One region of the Bradyrhizobium sp. USDA 327 genome, then DNA from elsewhere that is predicted to be linked to it. Evidence: predicted binding sites of a transcription regulator. Region 1 holds the regulator's gene; each other region holds the start of a gene.
What was found. Region 1 encodes PhoB, which activates phosphate uptake and scavenging genes when phosphate is short. Its sites were predicted from a motif close to TGTCATNNANCTGTCAT; they were not measured.
Positions count from the first base shown of each region.

Region 1 (4,217 bases):
AGGAAGCGCACGACATTGTCGCCGGCTCCGACGGTGAGCAATTTTTCGGCGCGCAGCGCCGCGACGAGATCGCCCGAGGGCACCACGGCCTTGATGCCGATCAGGAGCCCCTCGCCGCGCACCTCGCTGACGACATCTGAATGGCGATCGATCACGGAGGCGAGCTTCTGCTTCAGCAGCAGCGACATTTTCTGCACGTGGTCAAAGAAGCCGGGCTTGAGCATGACGTCGAGAACGGCGTTCGCAGCCGAGATCGCGAGCGGATTGCCGCCGAAGGTCGAACCATGCGAGCCCGGCCCCATGCCGCGCGCAGCGTCGGCGGTGGCGAGCACCGCGCCGATCGGGAAACCGCCACCGAGCGCCTTCGCCAGCGACATCACGTCGGGCACAACACCGGTACGCTTGTAGGCAAAGAGTTCGCCGGTGCGGCCCATGCCAGTCTGCACCTCGTCGAAGGCGAGCAATAGGCCGCGCTCATTGCAGAGCTCGCGCAATGCCTTCAGGAACGTGGGAGGCGCAGAACGAACGCCGCCCTCGCCCTGGATCGGCTCGATGAGAATGCCAGCGGTGTGCGGGCCGATCGCCTTCTTCACAGCTTCCAGGTCGCCATGCGGCACCTGGTCGAAGCCGTCCATCGGCGGGCCGAAGCCCTCGAGATATTTTGCAGAGCCGGTGGCGGCCAGCGTCGCCAGTGTGCGGCCATGGAAGGCGCCCTCGAATGTGATCATGCGGTAGCGCTCAGGATGCCCCTTGGAGAAGTGATGGTGGCGCACCAGCTTGATCACGCCTTCCAGCGCCTCGGCGCCGGAATTGCAGAAGAACACGAAGTCCGCAAAACTCTCATTGCACAGACGCGCCGCGAGCTTCTCGCCGTCCGGGCTCTGGAACAGGTTCGACATGTGCCAGAGCTTCGTCGCCTGCTCCTGCAACGCCTTGACCAGAGTGGGATGCGCATGGCCGAGCGCATTCACCGCCACGCCGGAGGTGAAATCGAGATAGCGATCCCCATTGGTTGCGATCAGCCAGCAGCCTTCGCCGCGCTCGAAACCGAGGTCGGCCCTGGCGAAAACGGGGAGCAAATGCGGCGCGGCGCTGTTCGTCATGACGTCACTTGAATGTTGCGGACGGTGTGACGCGCGCATTACGCAACGCACCATTGACCGGCCCGGAAAACGAAACGTGCCGCCTTTTAAGGGCGGCACGTAGGACTATCTTATGCCTGGCAAGACGGGTGTCAATGCCGCCCGGAAAGCCCCGCGAAACGCTGAATCCGTAGTCTTGCGGTGCCGATTTCGCGGGATTTTCACCACGGAACATGTGGACGCGAGTCGGCGGACTCTTGCGCGGGAGTCACGCCATATTGTAGCGTTTGGACTGTCAGATACGACATCTCGTGCAGCAGTTCTGATCCCTTAAGTCCTCATGTACCGGCGTAAACGTTCGGGCGTCTTGAGCGCGCCCGGCGAGCCTTAAGGGATTCTGGCCGCACGGGTTTTTCAAGGCTTAGGCAATCGCTGCGAAGGCCCCAGGATGGTAGGCGCGCAGCGAGGGAAAGGGTGCAATGACGGTTTTGACCTGGTCCGATGATCGCGTCGAGCAGCTGAAGAAGCTTTGGGAGGCCGGACTTTCGGCCAGCCAGATCGCGGCGGAGCTCGGCAATGTGACCCGCAATGCCGTGATCGGCAAAGTGCACCGGCTCGGCCTGTCCGGCCGCGCCAAGAGCCCTTCGTCGGCAGCGCCCCGGCCGCGCAAGGCGCGGCCCGCGCAGCACATGATGCGGGTGACCCGCCCCGTTGCCCGCGGCAACACCGCGCTGGCGCAGGCCTTCGAGGTCGAGGTGGAGGCCGAACCCGTCACCTACGACAATGTGGTGCCGATGAACCAGCGGCTGTCGCTGCTGGAGCTGAACGAGGCGACCTGCCACTGGCCGGTCGGAGATCCCTCGAGCCCGGATTTCTTCTTCTGCGGCGGCAAGGCGCTCTCCGGCCTGCCCTATTGCGCCCAGCATTCGCGCGTGGCGTATCAACCCGCAGCGGATCGCCGGCGCGCGCCGGCGAAGCCGGGCACGCGGTGAGTTTGCGGATTTAGCTGACTGCAGCCGTCACACGATGACGGCTCGACTTACTCGGTGTCATCCCCGCGGAGGCGGGGATCCATAACCACAGGGCGCAGTGATTGCGCGAGATGGCTACTGCGAGTCTTCGCCAAACCACGTCTTGTGGTTATGGATCCCGGGCTCGCGCTACGCGCGCCCCGGGATGACGGCCAAGATTGTTGCCGCGGCTCGCTAATTCGACATCCACAAAACTCAGGTCTGCTCCGCCTTCGCGAACCGATCGTCCAGCGCATAGCCGGCGCCACGCACGGTGCGGATCGGATCCTGCTCCCGGCCGAGATTGAGCAGCTTGCGCAGGCGGCCGATGTGGACGTCGACAGTGCGCTCGTCGATGTAGATGTCGCGGCCCCAGACGCTATCGAGCAGCTGCTCGCGCGAGAACACGCGGCCGGGATGCTCCAGGAAGAACTCCAGCAGACGATATTCGGTCGGGCCGAGATCAATCGGCCGGCCCGAACGCGCCACGCGGCGCTTGTCGCGGTCGAGCTCGATGTCGCCATAGGCGAGCACGGTGGCGAGCCGCTCGGGGCTGGCGCGCCTGAGCAGGCCCTTCACGCGCGCCAGCAGCTCCGGCACCGAGAACGGCTTGACGATGTAGTCGTCGGCACCGGTCGCAAGTCCCCGCACCCGCTCGCTTTCTTCGCCGCGCGCGGTCAGCATGATGATCGGAAGCTGCTTGGTTTCGGGACGGGTGCGCAGCCGCCGGCACAGCTCGATGCCCGACAGGCCCGGCAGCATCCAGTCGAGCACGATCAGATCGGGAATGTGCTCCTTGAGGCGGGTGTCGGCATCATCGCCGCGCATCACCGTCTCAACGTCATAGCCGTCGCCTTCGAGGTTGTAGCGAAGAAGCTCGGTGAGAGCTTCCTCGTCCTCAACCACCATAATGCGTGCGCCCATGTTGTCGTCGCTCCTTGGGTATTCGGCACCGTTTAGGTATTCGGCACCGTCGTGGCGAAGGTCGTCATGTCGCCCTTCGGCCGCTTGTCGGTGATCGCCTGACCCTCGATCATGTAGAATACGGTCTCGGCGATGTTGGTGGCGTGGTCGCCGATCCGCTCGATGTTCTTGGCACAGAACATCAAATGGATGCAGAACGAGATGTTGCGCGGATCCTCCATCATGTAGGTGAGGAGTTCGCGGAACAGCGAGGTGCAGATGGCATCGACTTCCTCGTCGCCCTTCCACACCGCCATCGCTGCCGGCAGATCGTGCGCGGCATAGGCGTCCAGCACCGACTTGACCTGCTGCTGTACGAGGTCGGTCATGTGTTCCAGGCCGCGGAACAGTTTCAGCGGATGAAAATCCGTCTCCAGCGCTGCGACGCGCTTGCCCATGTTCTTGGCGAGATCGCCGATGCGCTCGAGATCGGTCGCGACGCGCATGGCCCCGACGATCTCGCGCAGATCAACGGCCATCGGCTGGCGGCGGGCGATGGTGAGCACGGCGCGCTCCTCGATGCGCTTCTGCAGCGTGTCGAGTTCGGCGTCGGTGGCGACGACGCGTTGACCGAGCGCGACGTCGCGGCGGATCAGCGCGTCGACGGAATCGACGATCATGCGCTCGGCGATGCCGCCCATCTCGGCGACCAGGCGGGTGAGTTCCTGGAGGTCGGTATCGAAAGCCTTTGCGGTATGTTCAGAACCCATGTTCCGTCTCCTCAGCCGAACCGGCCGGTGATGTAATCCTGCGTGCGCCGGTCGGTCGGCGACGTGAAGATCTTGCTGGTGTCGTCGAACTCGATCAGCTCGCCGAGATACATGAAGGCGGTCTTGTCGGAGACGCGGGCCGCCTGCTGCATGTTGTGGGTGACGATCGCGATCGTGTAGTTCTCGGACAATTCCTGGATCAGCTCCTCGACCTTGGCGGTCGAGATCGGGTCGAGCGCCGAGCAGGGCTCGTCGAACAGGATCACCTCGGGCCGCACCGCGACGGTACGGGCAATGCAGAGGCGCTGCTGCTGGCCGCCGGAGAGCGACAGGCCGGAGGCATTGAGCTTGTCCTTGACCTCGTTCCACAGCGCGCCGCCGCGCAGCGCCTTCTCCACGCGATCGTCCATCTCCGATTTCGAGATCTTCTCGTAGAGGCGGATCCCGAAGGC
Region 1 covers NZ_JBGCCW010000001.1:7,581,020-7,585,236, reverse strand. The annotation lists gene ABIA42_RS35725 (aspartate aminotransferase family protein) at 1-1,103, opposite strand, end outside; gene ABIA42_RS35720 (GcrA family cell cycle regulator) at 1,562-2,074, shown strand; gene phoB (phosphate regulon transcriptional regulator PhoB) at 2,309-3,016, opposite strand; gene phoU (phosphate signaling complex protein PhoU) at 3,049-3,765, opposite strand; gene pstB (phosphate ABC transporter ATP-binding protein PstB) at 3,777-4,217, opposite strand, start outside.

Region 2 (4,217 bases), 3.9 Mb from region 1:
GCTGTTCGACCAGATATTTGATGGCGTTGCCGGACGATGCAGCGGAGAAGTCGTTCTCCAGCTCGGTCAGCGCCAGCACGTCAACGTCCATGTCGAGGATGGTCGCGACCAGCTTCTCGGTCTGACGCGCGAACTCCGCGGCGTTGTCGGCGCCGCGCGGCGCTTCGCCGATCGCGGTGGTGCCGCCATTGTCCAGCGTAGTGAAGTAGTTCAGCACGTTGAAGCTCGCCACCTTCAGGCGGCCGCCGACGTCTTCCGGCGCATCGGTGCGCGGATTGTCGCCGGCTCCGAAGGTGTTGGCGCCATCCTCGACCGAGCGGATCCGCCAGGTCGCCCCCGAGGCGGAGTTGCCGGCCCATTGATAGTCGAGCACGCCAGTCAGGCCGGTGACGGTGTCACCCATCCGGACCGCGTCGGCGGTGCCGTAGTTCGGCGCGGCGGACGGGTTGTCGTTCGGATCGAAGCCGTCGAGGTTGTTGATCGCGGCGTTCTGGACGTTCAGGCCATCGTCATAGGTGATGGTGCGAGCACCGAGCTCGGCCAGATACGCCTGGTAGGCGGCGGCGTCGGGCGCGTTCTCCTGCGTGAACTGTTCGGGCCGTTCGCCCGCCACCAGCTTGATCTCGTTGAACCGGTCGAGATTGTACTGCTCGGTGACGGTCAGGGTCTGCGGAATCGTGACCAGCATGCCTTCATAGGCTTCAAGATCGGGCTGGTAGTCGCCGTCCTGGCTCAGCGTGGTGCCCATCGACGACAGGTCGATCTGCACCGCCATCGTGTCGACGTCGGCCACCGCGCCGGCCTGGACGACCGAAATGTTGCTGGCGGTGAGCTCGGTCAGACCGAAATATTCGCTGATCGAGCCGGTGACGCGGACCCGGTCGCCGATCTGGACGTCGGTGGCGCCGCCGTAGACGAATATCGCCTCGGAGGTCAGCACGTTGCCGTCGGAATCGGTGGTCTCCTCCTGGAGATAGAAGCCGTTGAGATTGCGGTTGGCGTCGGCATCGCCGTTCTGGAAGTCGCCGACCACGATGGCTTCGACGGTCACAGTCTGACCGACCATGGCGCTGCCGGCCCCGCTGCCCTGAATCGCGCTGATCTTGGTAATGCCGACGTCGTCGTTGACGATGGTGCCGGTCGCCGTCGCGGCGCTGCCGATCGTGGTGGTCACGGCCACCGAATTGGAAACGTCCTGCAGCGTCAGTGTGAAGCTCTCGTTCGCCTCATTGTCGATGTCGCCGGCGACGGTAACGGTCACGACCGCGGAGGTCTCTCCCGCCGCGATGCTGCCGCTGAAGCTGACCGGTTTGCCGCCGACGTAGTCCGCCGCATCGGTCTGCGCCGAAGCGATCGTTCCCGAGAACGCGACGTCGCCCGTGGTGCCGCCGCTGCGCTCGACGGTGAACTGATAGACGGTCGGGCCGCTGTTACCTTCGTCATGCGACACCGTGAGCGAATCCGGCGCGAAGGCGACGTGATGAACTTCGATCGACGATTCGGACGAACTGGTGACGCGGATGTCGTCGATGCCGACCCACTCGTCATTGCCGACGGCGTTGGTGGTGAGAATGCGAACCTGGATGTCGTTGCGGCCGTCGACGGCGGCGGGCAGCAGCAGATCGAACGGCGTCACCTGGGTCGCGGCACCGCCGGTGGTGACGTCGGCGGCGTAACCGCTCGGAACGTTGGTCCACGCCCCGCTCGAACCGAGCCGGTACTGCACGTTGATCTGCTGCGCCGAGTCGTCCGTGCTGGCGTCGAGGTCGCGTGCGTTGAAGCTCAGCCGGACATCTTTGCGGCCGGTGGCGTCGAGATGGATCACGAGGCTGGGGGCATCCGCACTGTTTGAGCCGTTCAGCGCCACCGTCGGGTCGGCGATCTGGAATTCGGCCACACCGCCGTTGGTGATGGCGGTGTTGGTCTGGTTGGCGACGACGTCGGCATCTCCTGACGACGATCCGGTAGCCGTACGCGCGTCCACCCCGGTGGCCGAAACGACATCGTTGCCGAGATAGCCGACGATCGATGCGACCCCCGACCAGTCATCGTTGGTCGTGATAAGGCCGGTATTGGACCAGTCCTGCAGGAAATCGCCATTCGCCAGGACATGAGGGGTCGTCGACATGTATCGCCACTCCAGCGCTTGAGATGAAGACGTCGCGGATCACCGCCTCACGGCATGCGTAAGGGCGCGGTCCAGACGGCCGATGGTTAACGGATCGTTAATGCGCGTTTCTAGAACGCCGACGACAACAGATCGGTGACTGCTTCTTAACGGGCCGGTGAAGTCACGACCCGAAAGGTCCTGCGAAGGCCGAGCGAACCAACTACGGCGCGTTCGACCTCTCGGCCGGTAGCAATCGCCAATGACTCATCGCGTTACAGCTTGATCGGCCCGCCGCGACGGGCAGCCACGCCCGGTTTCGATTGCTGGCCGGCGCGGCCCAACATCCGAACAGGCGGCGTTTCGTCGCAGGGTATCGCGGCCTCGTTGCCGCCGGCCCGCGTTTTCGCGCACGCGCCGCTTTGTCATGCGCCTGACGTTGAACCTCGCTAACGAACGCCGACCCCATCCGACCGTGACGTTCGACGTCGTTTTGAATTGAGTAACATGACCGCAACAACGTCCTCCGCGTCGATTCCCGCGTCCGGCGATCTCGCCTCGGCCGCGATCGCCTCCTGCAGAACGGCCTTTCTGACGGTGGGACTGTTCTCGGCGGTGCTCAATCTGCTGATGCTCACCGGCTCGATCTACATGCTGCAGGTGTACGATCGGGTCATTCCATCGCACAGCATTCCGACCTTGATCGCGCTGTCGATCGCGGTGGCGGCGGCGTATGCGATGCAAGGGCTGTTCGACCTGCTGCGTCAGCGCATTCTGACCCGGATCGGATCGGCACTTCACGCCGCGCTGTGGCAACCGGTCGTCTGCAACATCCTGCGCGGGCCGCTACGCGGCGGCGGCGCGAATCGCGGCCTGCAATTGTCACATGATCTGGACTCGGTCCGGTCGTTCCTGTCCGGGCTCGGCCCGACGACCTTGTTCGACTTGCCGTGGATGCCGCTGTATCTCGCCGGCTGCTTTCTCTTGCATCCTTATCTCGGCTGGACGCTGGTCGCGGGCGCGGTGCTGCTGTTCGGGATCGCGCTGCTCACCGAGGTGCTGACGCGGGCGCCGACCCGGGACGCGTCACGTGCCGGCGCAATCCGCGGCGTCCAGCTTGAAGCCGGTCGGCGCAACGCCGAAATCGTGGCCGCGCTGGGGATGGAGCAGCGGTTGATCGACCGGATCGGGGCCGCCAACGACGATCTCGTCGCCGCCCAGCAGCGCAACGCCGATATCGCCGGATCGCTCGGCGGGTTGTCGAAGACGCTGCGCTTCATGCTGCAATCGGCGCTGCTCGGCCTCGGCGCCTATCTGGTGATCGAGGGGCAGGCCAGCGGCGGCGTGATGATCGCCGCGTCGATCATGGGCAGCCGCGCGCTCGCGCCGGTGGAACTGGCGATCTCCATCTGGCGTCCGTTCCTCGGCGCGCGACAGGCGGGCCAACGGCTCCGCGCCGCCCTGCGCGACGGCGACGCCCCGAATCCGGACGTCGCGCCCGAACGCGCCGTCCATCGGCTCACGGTCGAGCAGGTAACGATCGCCGCCCCCGCCGGCACCACCGCGATCGTGCACAACGCGTCGTTCGCACTTGAAGCCGGACAGGCGGTCGGCATCATTGGCCCGTCAGCCGCCGGCAAATCGACGCTGGCGCGGGCGCTGGTCGGGATCTGGCCGATCGCACGCGGCGAGATCCGCCTTGATGGCGCCACCCTCGACCAGTGGCCGGCAGAAATTCGTGGCGGCATGATCGGCTATCTGCCGCAGGACGTCGAATTGTTCGACGGAACGGTGGCGGAGAACATCGCACGCTTCGACCCGGAGATCGACGAGGCGGCGGTGATCGCCGCGGCGAAGGCCGCCGGCGCCTATGAGATGATCCTGAAGCTGCCGAAGGGATTCGAGATGCGGATCGGCGAAGCCGGCGCCACCCTGTCGGGCGGCCAGCGGCAGCGGATCGCGTTGGCGCGCGCGCTCTACAAGGATCCGTTCATGGTGGTGCTCGACGAGCCGAACGCCAGTCTGGATGCCGAAGGCGATGCCGCGCTGACCGACGCCATCCGGCGCGTCCGGGCTCGCGGCGGCATTGCCATCATCATCGCGCATCGAC
Region 2 covers NZ_JBGCCW010000001.1:3,710,189-3,714,405, forward strand. The annotation lists gene ABIA42_RS17095 (ExeM/NucH family extracellular endonuclease) at 1-2,128, opposite strand, end outside; gene ABIA42_RS17100 (type I secretion system permease/ATPase) at 2,615-4,217, shown strand, end outside.
Region 2: a site for PhoB is predicted at 2,253-2,269, ahead of ABIA42_RS17095 (ExeM/NucH family extracellular endonuclease). Genes of this name have one in related genera too.

Region 3 (4,217 bases), 5.1 Mb from region 1:
ATCGCCCTGATCGTCGCCGGGATTGCCGGACTGAAGCTCGTCACTTGACGAAGATCTCGACCAGCCACCAGGTCAGCGCCGCGACGATGGCCGAGGCCGGGATCGTGATCACCCAGGCATAGACGATCGAGCTTGCGACGTTCCAGCGCACCGCCGAGACGCGGCGGGCAGCGCCGACGCCGACGATGGCACCGGTGATGGTGTGGGTGGTCGAGACGGGAACTCCGAGATAGGTCGCCATGAACAGGGTCGCGGCGCCCCCCGTTTCGGCGCAAAAGCCCTGCATAGGCGTCAATTTCGTGATGCGCAGGCCCATGGTGCGGACGATGCGCCAGCCGCCCATCAGCGTGCCAAGCGCCATCGCCGCCTGGCAGGACAGAACCACCCAGAACGGCACCGAGAACTCGCCGCCGAGATGACCCTGCGAATACAGCAGCACCGCGATGATGCCCATGGTCTTCTGCGCGTCGTTGCCGCCATGGCCGAGCGAGTAGAGCGAGGCGGAGGCGAATTGCAGGATGCGAAAGGCGCGATCGACCGCGAACGGCGTCGAGCGCACCGAGGCCCAGGACACGATCGCCACCAGCATCGTTGCGAGCAGGAAACCGACCAGCGGCGACAGCACGATTGCCAGCACCGTCTTGGACAGGCCGCTCCATACTGCGGCCGAAATCCCCGCCTTGGCCATGCCACCGCCGACGAGGCCGCCGATCAACGCGTGCGACGACGAGGACGGGATGCCGAGCGCCCAGGTCACGAGGTTCCAGACGATCGCGCCGACGAGCGCTGCGAAGATCACCTGGGCGTCGACGACCGCGGGATCGATGATGCCGGTGCCGATGGTCTGCGCGACGTGCAGTCCGAACACCATGAAGGCGATGAAATTGAAGAAGGCGGCCCAGAACACCGCGAATTGCGGCCGCAGCACGCGGGTCGAGACGATGGTCGCGATCGAATTGGCGGCGTCGTGCAGGCCGTTCAGGAAGTCGAACAGCAGCGCGACGGCGATCAAGCCGACCAGGATGGGAAGACCCAACGCGGCATCCACGGCGGCCCTGCCCTACACTTGCTCGATGACGATGCTGTTGATCTCGTTCGCGACGTCGTCGAAGCGATCAGCCACCTTTTCGAGGTGGTCGTAGATCTCGACGCCGACGATGAAGTCCATGGCATTGCCGTCGCGATGCTTCAGGAACAGCTCCTTCATGCCGATGTCGTGGAGATCGTCGACCCGGCCCTCCAGCTTGCCGAGCTCTTCGGTGATGGCGGTCAGCATGGCGACGTTCGGGCCGATCGATTGCATCAGCGGCAGCGCACGCCCGACCAGATTGGCGCATTCGATCAGGAGCCCGCCGATCTCGCGCATGGGAGGCTCGAAAGTGCGGACCTCGAACAGCATGACCGCCTTGGCCGTCTGCTGCATCTGGTCGATGGCATCGTCCAGCGACGTGATGAGGTTCTTGATATCGCCGCGGTCGAACGGGGTGATGAAGGTGCGGCGCACCGCCGTCAGCACCTCACGGGTGATGTTGTCGGCGTCGTTCTCGAACTGGTTGACGCGCTGGCAATAGACCGGCGTCTCCTCGCCCCCATTGAGCATGCCCTGGAGCGCGATCGCGCCCTGGATCACCGTCTGGGCATGCCGGTCGAACAGATCGAAGAACCGTTCTTCCTTGGGCAGGAACGCACGAAACCAACGCATCATGGGAATAGGCTACCGGTTGGAAATGGTCAGGCCCGGAGGGGCTGTCATGAAACTGTCATAGACCATTTTCGATCCGCGCGCGTGTCATCTCACGCCCGCGGAGCCGGATCATCCACCGCTTTCATGCACCAATGAAATTGATGCAAGATCAATCGCTTAGAGTGACCGGCGGAAGTAATGCGCGATTTCACCGATGACGCCGCGGCGGAAGGTGAGCACGCAGATCACGAAGATCGCGCCCTGGATCACCGTCACCCACTGGCCGAAGCCCGCTAGATATTGCTGCATGGCGATGATGACGAAGGCGCCGACCACGGGACCGAAAATGGTCCCGAGACCACCGACCAGCGTCATCAGCACGACCTCGCCCGACATCGACCAGTGCACGTCGGTGAGCGAGGCGTTTTGCGCCACGAACACTTTCAGCGCACCGGCAAAGCCGGCAAGCGTGCCCGACAGGACGAAGGCCAGGAACTTGTACTGGTCGGTGCGGTAGCCGAGCGAGATCGCCCGCGGCTCGTTCTCGCGGATCGCCTTCAGCACCTCGCCGAACGGCGAGTTGATGATGCGGAAGATCAGGAGGAAGCCGGCAAGGAAGCCCACCAGCACGACGTAATAGAGCACCGTCGGCTTGGAGAGATCGAAGATGCCGAACATGTGCCCCTGCGGGATGCCCTGGATACCGTCCTCGCCGTGGGTGAATGGAGCCTGGAGATAGATGAAGTACAGAAGCTGCGACAGCGCCAGCGTGATCATCGAGAAATAGATGCCCTGGCGGCGGATCGAGATGTAGCCGGTGATGATCGAGAGCACGAACGCCGCAGCGATGCCGACGAGGATGCCGAGCTCCGGCGGCAGCGCCCACACCTTCAGCGCATGCGCGCTGCAATAGCCCGCCGTGCCCAGGAACATCGCGTGGCCGAAGGACAGCAGGCCGCCGTAGCCGATCAGCAGATTGAAGGCGCAGGCGAGCAGCGCAAAGCACAGCGCCTGCATCACGAAGAAGGGATAGACGCCGGTGAACGGCACGGCCGCCAGCAGCAGCGCCATCAGCACGAACACGATCATCTCGTCGCGCATCGCGCGAGGGGTCACCGGCAGCGTGTCGTCCGTCAGGGTTGTCATCTCAGGCCGCCCTTCCCGTCAATCCCGTTGGCTTCACCAAGAGCACCAGCACCATCAGCACGAACACGACGGTGTTGGAGGCCTCGGGGTAGAAATACTTGGTCAGGCCCTCGATCACACCGAGCGCGAAGCCGGTGATGATGGAGCCCATGATCGATCCCATGCCGCCGATCACGACCACCGCGAACACCACGATGATGAGGTCGGCGCCCATCAGCGGCCGCACCTGGTTGATCGGCGCCGAGAGCACGCCGGCGAGTGCGGCAAGGCCGACGCCGAGACCGTAGGTCAGCGTGATCATGCGCGGCACGTTGATGCCGAAGGCGCGCACCAGCGTCGGATTTTCGGTGGCGGCGCGCAGGTAGGCGCCGAGCTGCGTCTTCTCGATCAGGAACCAGGTCGCAAGGCACACCACCAGCGAGAACACGACGACCCAGCCGCGATAGACGGGTAAGAACATGAAGCCGAGATTCATGCCGCCCTTGAGCTGATCCGGAATGGCGTAAGGCAGGCCGGAGGAGCCGAAATAGTTCTGGAACACGCCCTGCACGATCAGCGCGATGCCGAAGGTCAGCAGCAGGCCGTAGAGATGATCGAGCCCGGTCAGCCATTGCAGCATGGTCCGTTCCAGGATCATGCCGAAGATGCCGACGATGATGGGCGCGAGCAGCAATGCCCACCAGTAGTTGATCCCGCCGAGGTTCAGCAGGAAATAGGCGACGAAGGCGCCCATCATGTAGAGCGCGCCATGGGCGAAATTGATGATGTTGAGCATGCCGAAGATCACGGCAAGCCCGAGACTGAGCAGCGCGTAGAACGAGCCGTTGATCAGTCCCACCAGTAGCTGAGCGTATAGAGCCTGCATCGATCCCGCACCCGGTCCCTTCGGCGTTCCCTGAAAGTCGCCCGCAGGCCTCGAGGCCTGCGGGCCGTTATCTTACTTCTTCAACAGCGCGCACTTGCTCTCGGACAGCGGCGTGAAAGCCTGGTCGCCCGGCACCGTGCCGACCAGCTTGTAGAAGTCCCATGGCCCCTTGGACTCCGAGGGCTTCTTGACCTCGAACAGATAGGCGTTGTGGATGGTGCGGCCGTTGGGCTGGATCTCGCCCTTACCGAACAGGTCGTCCTCGGTCGGCATCGACTTCATCTTCTCAACGATCTTGACGCCGTCATGAGGATTGCCGCCGAGCGCTTCGAGGGCCTTGAGATAGTGGCGCACGCCGGCATAGACCCCGGCCTGCACCATGGTGGGCGGGGCATTGTTCTTCATCTTCTCGGCGAAGCGCTTGGAGAACGCCCGGGTCTTGTCGTTCATGTCCCAGTAGAACGTCTCGGTGAAATTGAGTCCCTGCGCCGTCTCGAGGCCGATAGCCTTGACGTCGGTGAG
Region 3 covers NZ_JBGCCW010000001.1:2,475,674-2,479,890, reverse strand. The annotation lists gene sugE (quaternary ammonium compound efflux SMR transporter SugE) at 1-48, shown strand, start outside; gene ABIA42_RS11170 (inorganic phosphate transporter) at 41-1,048, opposite strand; gene ABIA42_RS11165 (DUF47 domain-containing protein) at 1,061-1,705, opposite strand; gene ABIA42_RS11160 (branched-chain amino acid ABC transporter permease) at 1,862-2,830, opposite strand; gene ABIA42_RS11155 (branched-chain amino acid ABC transporter permease) at 2,832-3,695, opposite strand; gene ABIA42_RS11150 (ABC transporter substrate-binding protein) at 3,768-4,217, opposite strand, start outside.
Region 3: a site for PhoB is predicted at 1,748-1,764, ahead of ABIA42_RS11165 (DUF47 domain-containing protein). Genes of this name have one in related genera too.

Region 4 (4,217 bases), 5.8 Mb from region 1:
GAGGTCTCGAAGCAACCGCCCTGGTCGATCGCAACGTCGACCAGCACCGCCCCCGGCCGCATCGATTTCAGCATGGCGCGCGTGACAAGCTTCGGCGCACTGGCGCCCGGCACCAGCACTGCACCGATCACGACGTCGGCGGCGAATACCTCGTCCTCGACCGACTCGATGGTCGAGAAACGCGTGCGCACGCGTCCGGCAAAGAGATCGTCCAGTTCGCGCAAGCGCGGAATCGAGCGGTCGATCACGGTGACTTCGGCACCGAGGCCGGCGGCCATGCGCGCAGCCTGCGTTCCGACCACGCCGCCGCCGAGCACGACGACGCGCGCCGGCTGCACGCCCGGCACGCCGCCCAGGAGCAAGCCGCGGCCGCCGGCCGAGCGCTTGAGCGCGGCGCCGGCGGCCTCGATGGCGAGGCGGCCGGCGACTTCGCTCATCGGGGCGAGCAGCGGGAGGTGACCGCTCGCATCGGTGACGGTCTCATAGGCGATCGCGGTGCAGCCGGAGTCGATCAGGCCCTTGGCCTGCTCCGGATCCGGCGCAAGATGAAGATAAGTAAACAGGATCTGGCTCTCGCGGAGCTGGACCCATTCGCTCTTTTGCGGCTCCTTGACCTTCACGATCATCTCGGACCTGGCAAAGATCTCGCGGGCGGTCTCGGCAATGGACGCCCCTGCCCGCCGATACGTCTCATCGGGCGCGCCGATGCCACTGCCGGCGCCGGTCTCGACCGTCACCTGGTGCCCGGCGGCGACATACTCGCGGACGGCGCCCGGGGTGAGCCCGACGCGATATTCCTGCACCTTGATTTCCTTGGGCACACCGACACGCATCCCGGGCTCCCTTGCCAACGCACTGATTCCACTCATTCATCGTAGCGACGGCGCCCGTTTGGTTTCGTGCAAATATCCGCTAGGTTCGGCACGCGCGCGCCGGTTTCCGGCGCAAAAGTGCCCTTTAACGCTGGAAACGAAACCTTGGCCCTCGACCGGAAAGACCTCGCGATCCTCGCGGAACTCACGACCAATGCGCGGGCCAGCCACACCGAGCTTGCCAACAAGATCGGCCTGTCGAGCACGGCGCTGGCGCGGCGGCAGAAGGCGCTGGAGGACGACGGCTACATCCAGGGCTACCAGGCCACGCTCGACCTCGCCCAGTTCGGCCTCACCACCACCGTGCTGGTTCGCATCGCGCTGGAGAGCCAGAGCGACGATGCGCTGAAGGCATTCGAGGCGGAGGTGGTGAAATGCCCCTCCGTCGTGCGCTGCTTCCTGATGTCGGGCACCGACGACTACATCCTGATCGTGCTCGCGCGCGACATCCAGGACTTCGAGCGGATCCACCGCACCGAGCTGTCCCGCCTGCCCCGCGTCGCGCGTGTGCAATCGAGCTTCGCGCTGCGCGAGATCGTCAACCGCGCGGTACCGACCGTGGTGTTCGGGGAGACGAAGCGCTGACCTCGTTCGTCCCAACCGGAGAACCGGTCGGGAACCAAGCAGCCCGTCATCCGTTGGGCGCTATTGGCCAGCGGCGGCAATGCATCCTCGCGTCACATCCACAATCTGCCCAGCTCGGCCTTTCCGCAGGGAACAGACCATGGCCGACATCACGGATCAGATCCCCGAACGCATTCCGATCAACCTCGTCGTCAATGGCGCAAGGCGCACACCCGAGGTCGTGCCGTGGACCACGTTTCTGGATGCCCTGCGTGACCGCCTGGAGTTGACCGGCACCAAGAAGGGCTGCGATCACGGCCAATGCGGCGCCTGTACCGCGCTGATCGACGGAAGACGGGTCAACTCCTGCCTGACCCTCGCCGTCATGAAGGATGGCGCTGAGATCACGACGATTGAAGGCCTTGCCAAGGACGGCGCGTTGCATCTCCTGCAACAGGCCTTCATCGACTCGCCTGCTCGCCGCCGATCCAGGCGCGAAGCTGATTGCCGGCGGCACCAACCTGATCGACCTGATGAAAGAGAACGTCGAACGGCCCTCCCGGCTGATTGACATCTCCCGCCTGCGAACGCCGTCTATCATGCCACCGGCAAGCGCATTCGGCGCTTCCCGATCACGCTGGACAAGCTGATGGACTGAAGCCGCAGGTACTCGAACCTTCCCGCGGTTCTCGGCTCCTGTCATCCAGCTGTCATCGAATGTGCCGAGAGCTGTGTCTCCGCCACACTCGGGAGCCGACATGGACTATTTCAAGCGCTTCAATTTCCTGTTCGCCGCACCCATGTTCGATAGCGACGACCTCGAAGGCGTTCGCTTCAACCAGATCATCGAGGAGATCCAGCGCTCCGGATTCGAGGTGGTCCGGGCCCGCAAGCTGGAGGATGCCGAGATGGCGGTGCAGACCGATGCGGCGATCGGCTGCATGGTGGTGGACTGGGGCAAGAAGGGCCTCGAAGGCAAGACCTCGGCGCTGATCAATCTGATGCGCCGCCGGGGCCTCGACTTCCCCATCATCCTCCTGATCCGTCGCAAGCGGTTCGAGGATCTGCCGGTCGAGGTGCTCGATTTCATCGACGGCTATGTCTTTCTGTCCGAGGAGACGCCGCCCTTCATTGCCAAGAACCTGATCAGCCGCCTCAAGCAATATGCCGAGACGCTGAAGACCCCATTCTTCGGCGCGCTGGTCGACTATGCCGAGGAAGGCAACCAGCTCTGGACCTGTCCAGGCCACAACGGCGGCGTGTTCTACAACCGCAGCCCGATCGGACGCGTGTTCGTCGAGCATCTCGGCGAATCCGTGTTCCGTGACGACCTCGATAATTCCGTGCTCGATCTCGGCGACCTGCTCACCCATGAAGGCCCGGCGCTGAAGGCGCAGAAGGAAGCGGCCCAGATCTTCGGCGCCGAAAAGACCTATTTCGTGCTCAACGGCACCTCGACGTCGAACAAGGTCGCGCTCGGCGCGCTCGTCACCGACGGTGACCTCGTGCTGTTCGACCGCAACAACCACAAGGCCGCCCATCACGGCGCGCTGATGATCAGTGGCGGCGTCCCCATCTACGTCCCGACCGTCCGCAATGCCTGGGGCCTGATCGGCCCGATGCGCTGGGACATGCTCGACGAGAAGGCCTTGCGCGAGGCCATCCGCAACCATCCCCTGGTCGGGGACCGCGACGCCTGGCGCAAGGAGCGTCCGTTCCGCGTCGCCGTGGTCGAGCAGTGCACCTATGACGGCTCGATCCACAGCGCCGAGATGATCCTGAAGCGCATCGGCCATCTCTGCGAATACATCCTGTTCGACGAGGCCTGGGCCGGCTTCATGAAATTCCATCCGCTCTATGCCGGCCGCTTCGCCATGGGGCTGGCCAATCTTCCTCCCGAGGCCCCCGGCATCATCGCGACCCAGTCGACCCACAAGCAGCTGGCGAGCTTCTCGCAGGCCTCGCAGATCCACATCAAGGATCGTCACATCCGTGGCCAGAAGCGCCGCGTCGAGCATCGCCGCTTCAACGAAAGCTTCATGCAGCACGCATCGACGTCCCCCTTCTATCCGCTGTTCGCCTCGCTCGACGTCGGTGCGCAGATGATGAAGGGTCGCTCCGGCGAAGTGCTGTGGGACGACACGATCCGGCTCGGCATCGAGCTGCGCAAGAAGATCCGGGCGATGCGCCGGGAGTTCGAGGAGAAGGAGCAAAATCCGGAGCGGCGCTGGTTCTTCGAGCCCTTCGTTCCCGATCGGGTCGCCATTCCCGATGTCAGCCGCCCCGGCGCCGTCCACAACGTCGCCTGGGAGACGCTCTCCACCGACGAGCTCGCGACCAATCCCGCGCTGTGGCAGCTCTCTCCGGACACCAACTGGCACGGCTTTCCCGATCTCGCGGAAGGCTTTGCCATGACCGATCCGAACAAGCTGACCTTGCTCACCCCCGGATTCGATCGTGCGACCGGCGCCTATGCCGAGCACGGCATCCCCGCACCTGTCGTCGCGCAATACTTGCGCGAAAACCGCATCGTCCCCGAGAAGAACGACCTCAACTCCCTGCTCTTCCTGCTCACGCCCGGCGTCGAGGCGAGCAAGGCCGGCACGCTGATCTCCGGCCTCGTCGCGTTCAAGAGGCTGCATGACGACAATGCGCTGCTGGCCGACGCGATCCCGGAATTCCATCAGCGGCGACGGACGCGCTACGCAGGCGTGCGTCTGCGCGATCTCTGCGGCGAGATGCACCGCTTCTTCCGCGCCGCCGACGTCAGTGCGCTCCAAG
Region 4 covers NZ_JBGCCW010000001.1:1,818,579-1,822,795, reverse strand. The annotation lists gene ald (alanine dehydrogenase) at 1-833, opposite strand, end outside; gene ABIA42_RS08200 (Lrp/AsnC family transcriptional regulator) at 978-1,457, shown strand; gene ABIA42_RS08195 ((2Fe-2S)-binding protein) at 1,597-2,007, shown strand; gene ABIA42_RS08190 (hypothetical protein) at 1,937-2,086, shown strand; gene ABIA42_RS08185 (Orn/Lys/Arg decarboxylase N-terminal domain-containing protein) at 2,195-4,217, shown strand, end outside.
Region 4: a site for PhoB is predicted at 2,134-2,150, ahead of ABIA42_RS08185 (Orn/Lys/Arg decarboxylase N-terminal domain-containing protein). Genes of this name have one in related genera too.